Regions from separate parts of the Clostridium sp. RTP31139st1_H3_RTP31139_211217 genome, predicted to be linked through region 2. Evidence: riboswitches for the same ligand, from Rfam matches in the RefSeq annotation. Region 2 holds a riboswitch; the other holds the start of a gene.

Region 1 (3,224 bases), on a different contig from region 2:
TTATTTTTCTTATTGCTTAAGCTTCTTCAACCTTCTTACCGAATATTTGTACTCCTACATATAATGCTATTAATGAAATTGGCAATACTATATATATTGGAACTCCAAATCCCGATGGAATATATCCAAATAATATAGTTACTGCTGCAACAAATAGCGAATACCATATTTGTGTCTTAACATGTTCAATATGATTGCATCCAGCTCCCATTGAAGAAAGTATTGTTGTATCTGATATTGGTGAACAGTGATCGCCAAAGATAGCTCCTGTTAATACCGCACTTGTACAAACTACTACAAATGACATATCTGGATTAATTGAATATGCTAATGGAATTGCAAGTGGCATTAATATACTCATTGTTCCATATGCAGTTCCTGTAGAGAATGAAATTACTGCCCCTAAAATAAATATTAAACTTGGTAATAAGAATGCTGGTATTGCCCCTTTTAATACTTCAACTAAATAATATGCAGTTCCAAGTTCTTTAATTACTGATCCTAATGACCAAGCTAATATTAATATAACTCCAGTTATTATTAACCCTTTCATTCCATCAACCCAAACTTCAATAGCTTCACTTAAAGTAAATATTTTCTTACAAACTCCCATTAAAATAGCAACTATTGAAGCAAATAATGCTGATTGGAATAATGCTACAGAAGCATCTGAAGCAGCAAATGCTTCCATTATGCCTTTAAATGAAAATGGTGAATTAATCATAATTTCTTGAGTTGCAGATGGATCTCCACCAATTATTGCACTATATCCACTATAATAAAATGCTACTAATGCAGAAATTATTAATGCTCCTATTGGAATAATTGCATTCCATATACTAAGCTTAACACCTTCTTTTGGCTCTAATTCATCCATTTGAGCTGTTGCTTCAACTGCAACCTCATCTTTAATATTCTTATCTCTGTTTCTTGCCGCAATCTCAGCTTTTCTCATTGGCCCAAATTCTTTTAAAGTTAAAGCCGTTATCACTATAAATGCCAATATCAATATGTTATAGAATCTATAAGGTATTGTTTGAAGAAATACTCCAAAACCACTTGCCTCTACACCTATTGAACTAAATCCTTCACCAATTAAACTTACTTCTAATCCAATCCAAGTAGAAATAATAGCTAGCCCAGCCACTGGTGCTGCTGTAGCATCTATAATAAAAGCCAATCTTTCTCTTGATATCTTCATTTTATCAGCTACTGGTCTCATTATTGGTCCAACTATTAGTGAATTTGCATAATCATCAAAGAAAACACATAAACCTAAAAGCCAAGTTGTCATTTGTGTACTTTTTACCGTCTTAGCCTTTTTAGCTAAAGCCTCTGCTATAGCCTTTGCTCCTCCCATTTTTGCAACTAAATTAATTACTCCCCCAATTGCAAGCACTTGAAGAACTATCCCAGCATTCCACGGATCTGCTAATGAATTCAAAGCCCTATTTACAAAATCTAAGAACGCTTGTATAAATGCCCCAAATACATTATGTCCTGCCAAACTAATTAAAAAGCTTCCTGATAAAATACCTATAAACAATGAAATAACAACATTTTTTGTTATAAAAGCTAATATTATTGCAACTAATGGTGGTAGTAATGTCCATAGCCCAAACTTATTTGCATTCACCGCCGGTTCAACTTCTGCTGCAAATACAACTGACGTTGAAAAAATAAATACTAGCATTGTAAGTAATAATACTTTGTAACTTCTTTTCACTTCTTTTTCCCCCTTATTTTATATAAAAGCGAATAATAAGGGCACCCCAAACTAACAATAAAAAAAGACCTTGAGTTAACACTCAAGGCCTTGTATGTACTAAAAAATTATAAAACTACAAGTCTTAAATGATAGCTCACCACAAAATACTTTGTGACAGTAATACATATATTCTATGTATTCCCAGCTATACAACCTTAAAGCATTAGTTGTACGCTTCGGCGATTGCTCCTTTCTTATTGAATCACAGTGCTTTCCTCATCAATAATACTATTAACTTTCGCGCCTCTACCCTAGTTTATTCACTTTTGTTATTTATAAATTGATTATATAATCAATTTATTGCATTTGCAATACCATTTTATAACTTTTTATACATATTATTTTCCATTTTTACTCATAAAGTTTTCAATCTCTTCCACAGTCTTTATAATATCACTAGATAAATTAATAACGCCATCTTCTGTAACAAGGATATCATCTTCAATTCTAATTCCTATTCCTTCTTCGGCGATATATATTCCTGGTTCAACAGTAAATACAACTCCTGGCTCAAAAATAATATCTCTATGCGGAGTTTCAATATCATGTGTATCCATACCTAAACTATGACCTATACTATGATAGTAGTACTTTCTTACTTCACTTTTATCTTTAATTAATCCAAGCTTTATACATTCTTCTGAAATTAGCTCTGTAGCTTTTTCATTTACATCCTTATATTTCATACCTGGCTTAATTAAGTTGATAATCTCTTCATTTACCCTTAAAACAGCATTATAAACTTCTTTTTGTCTTTCAGTGAATTTACCATTAACAGGGAATGTTCTTGATATATCTGCGTTATAACAATTATATTCAGCCCCTAAATCAAAAAGAATTAAATCATTTTCTTTAAGCTCACAATTATTATCAACATAATGTAATGTTGTAGCATTTTCTCCTGCGGCAGCTATTGTTGTAAAAGCTAGCCCTGTTGCACCTTTAACCTTACAATTAAAATCAAAATATGCTTCTAATTCATATTCCTTCATTCCAACACGAGCTTCAGACATTAATTTTTCAATTCCGCTTTTTGTTATTTCAATAGCTTTTTTTATTTTATCTACTTCTTCTTGTGATTTTTTTAATCTTAATTCACCAATTTTACTATAAACATTATTTATTCTAACTTGTGGATACTTAGTTGTTATTTCATTGGCAAATCTATGTGAAATAGTTCCTTCTCTGTTTGCACTCATTCTTTCTAAATCTAAATAAAGATTTATTTCTTCCTTCATAGTAATCATTCCATGGATGTCTCCGTCAAACTGGCTCTTGAATTTAACTTCATCTACAGCCGCAATCTCTTCAGCTTCTTCTTTACGTATGCTTTTACCTACCCATTTTTCCATCTCTAGATCAATGTCTTTTATATAAAGTTTAGAAGATTTTACTCCATTAATTTTTGTCATAACTAATATATGATCTTCTTCTTTTATTCCTGTTAAATAATAAA
Region 2 (3,224 bases):
TAATAATGATGGTAATTTACCTATAAATGATGATAAACCATATAATATTGTATCTATAATTTGAGCATTTTCAGCAATTATAACTATAGCTCTTGCAAATCCAATTACCATAGCAGCTCCAATCATATCCTTAGCTCCTGCTATGAATGCTTCTGCCATTTCATCAGCTTTTAATCCACCAACTATTCCTGCAAATATTCCTGTTATTAAGAATACAGCTGCTATTTCTGGAATCCAGAATCCTGCTTTTAGAACTCCCCATATAATAACTGCTAAGCAAACACCGATAGATGCAATAATAATTTTATGTGAAACTGTAAATTTAATTTCCTCACTTTGAGTTTGACTTAATTTTTTACGTTTTTCTTCATCTAATTTATACATTGGGCTAAATTCTGGATTTTTCTTAATTTTTCTTGCATAAATCATTAAGAATATAACTCCTACAGCGGTTGTTATAACCCATAAAATAGTACGGTATGCTAATCCTGAGAATAGTGGAATTTCAGCTATTGATTGTGCTATACCTACTGTAAATGGATTAAGCATAGCTGTTGCAAACCCTACGATACATCCTAAGTAACTTATCCCTACTGCTAATATACTATCAAATCCAAGTGCTAACATTAACGGAACTAAAATTGTTATAAATGGTATAGCCTCTTCAGTCATACCAAAAGTTGCTCCTCCAAGAGAAAACAGTGTAAATATAATAGGAATTATTAATAATTCATTGCCTTTAAAAATATTAACAACTTTAGCAATAGCTGAATCTATTGCTTTTGTTCTAGTTATTAAACTAAATGCCCCACCAACTACAAATAAGAATGCTATAATTTCTGCTGATTGCTCTAATCCGCTTATCGGTGCCTGCATTACTGAAAATAATCCTTGTGCTTCATTTTCAACATATTGGAATGAACCATTTAATACTACAGTTCTACTTTGTCCATTTACTTCTGTAACTACTCTTTCATATGCTCCACCTGGAACTATATATGTTGCTATTGCCATTAATATTATTATTGAAAAAATAATAACTAATGTATGTGGAACTTTTATTCCATTACTAAATTTTTTCCAAAAACCTTTTCTTTCGTTTTCTACTACGTTTTGCATTAGTTTAAAATCCCCCCTGAATTTATTATGTGACATTCTAGTTGAAGGAGATATCTTTTTAAAAGCTTCATGCTAATAAGTGATAGTTCTTCACAGTTTAATTAAAACAAAAAAAGCCTTGAGTTTATCACTCAAGACTATATTACTAACAAAAACTAATAAAATTTAACTCTTATCTTTTGTAAAAATATAACCATATTAGTGATAGCTCCTCACAAAGCGAACTGTGACAGTGTTATGTATCTTCTACATAACCCCAATGTTATAGCCTCAAAGCATTAGCTATACATTTCGGCGAAATTTCCTTTCTGTTTACATCACTGTGCTTACCTCCGCAAACATACTATTAAATATCGCAACCTCTACCTACTTCATATCTATTTGTCACTTATAATATACATTTTTTTATGTATATTGTAAAGATAATTTTGTATAATTATAAACTTTTCCGTCTTAATTCCTCAAAATACTACATATATAATCTACTTATAAGCCTAATTTAATATTTACATTAATTAATATATATTCTTGTATTTATATCCAATTTCAATACTTATCTACAGCAGCATTTAATGTCAATTTATATCCATAATGATATGTATGTGAATATTCAAAAACTTCTCCACCTTCTAATATTGCCACTTGCTCTATATGAAGAATAGGTGATTCACATTCTAATTCTAGTAGTTCCATTAATTCTTCACTTGATATTAATGCTTCAACTACACGTTGTGCCGTAGATATTTTATATCCACACTTCTCTAAATATTTATATAACGAATCACAATCAGTTTTCTTTAAATTGGGGAACATCTTTACAGGCATATAAGTTATCATATATGAAACCGGCGACCCCTCGGCATACCTTACTCTTTTAACTTCCCAAACATTTTCTCCCAATTCTAAATTTAATTTATCTTTTATAGTCTTATCAGCTTCAACTATAGACAAACTAATTAATTTAGTTATTACACTATACCCCTTATTAATCATTTCCTTAGTATAACTTTGAATATTGCTAATATTGTCAGAAATTCTATTAGCTAAAACAATGCTACCTATACCTCTTTTTCTTGTTATATAGCCTTCTTTAACTAAATTATTGTAAGCTGATCTTACTGTCATTCTTGTAACATTAAATTTTTCACATAATTTATTTTCTGATGGTAATAATTCACCTTGCTTTATTTCACCAGAATCAATTAATTCTTTTAAATATTTTTCTATTTTAACATACATTGGTTCAACCATTCTTTAAACTCCTTTGTATACTACTATAAATATAAGATGTATATACAAATAATAATAGTATATATATTCTATTATATCATATTTACATCTCTAAATTTTTGTATATTATTTTTATTTATAGAAAATTAACGATATAACTTTAAGAAATATTTTCTTAAGCCATACCGTTAAATGTATAAAATGTATAAGATATATAATATAAAAAATGGTTCGCTTATTTATTTTCTAACTTTACTAATCTTTCATAAACTTCTATAAATTCTTCAGCTAGTTGTTAAAAATTCATAGCATTCATTAAATGATCTTGTGCATGAATTAATAACACATTTACTTCTACGCTATTTCCTGAAGCTTCTTCAGTAATAAGCTTAGTTTGGAATGCGTGAGCTTTATGCATTTCTTCTTTTGATTTATTTATTAATTCTTTTGCTTCTTCAAAGTTACCAGCTTTAGCTTTGCTTAATGCATCATATGCTAATCCTTTAGCTTCTCCTGCATTAGCTATAAGACCAAATGATATTTCCATTAATTCTTCGTTCATATTTATATCCTCCTAAAGCTTACTGTAATTAGTAAGTTCTATGTTATTTTTTCTTAAATATTCTTGTACTTTTTCTGATGTTAAAATACTATATTCTTTCATTCTTTGCATTGCATAAGATGTTGAATTAACTAAGTACTCATCTACAAATGCTGGATGACACATGATATCTATTACATCATGCTTTTTAAGCTCATCCATATATTTTTCAAAATAATCCTCTGTTACATTTTCATTATAAAAACTTTCTGTCATTGGTATAACTTTGTCATAATCTAGTTTTGATTCAAATCCACCTCTTATAGGAAGATTA

The links. Region 2 has a riboswitch for lysine ahead of ABUA17_RS08715 (YfcC family protein). Riboswitches for the same ligand answer to the same signal wherever they lie in the genome.
Region 1: it holds a riboswitch for lysine, as region 2 does, so the genes downstream of both, ABUA17_RS11275 (Na+/H+ antiporter NhaC family protein) here and ABUA17_RS08715 (YfcC family protein) in region 2, are expected to answer to the same signal.

The regions. Positions count from the first base shown of each region.
Region 1 is NZ_JBCOAB010000025.1:2,713-5,936, reverse strand. It holds gene ABUA17_RS11275 (Na+/H+ antiporter NhaC family protein) at 17-1,726, opposite strand; lysine riboswitch at 1,851-2,025, opposite strand; gene ABUA17_RS11270 (aminopeptidase P family protein) at 2,107-3,224, opposite strand, start outside.
Region 2 is NZ_JBCOAB010000016.1:15,318-18,541, forward strand. It holds gene ABUA17_RS08715 (YfcC family protein) at 1-1,119, opposite strand, end outside; lysine riboswitch at 1,317-1,492, opposite strand; gene ABUA17_RS08720 (GntR family transcriptional regulator) at 1,666-2,370, opposite strand; gene ABUA17_RS08725 (PTS sugar transporter subunit IIA) at 2,645-2,911, opposite strand; gene chbG (chitin disaccharide deacetylase) at 2,924-3,224, opposite strand, start outside.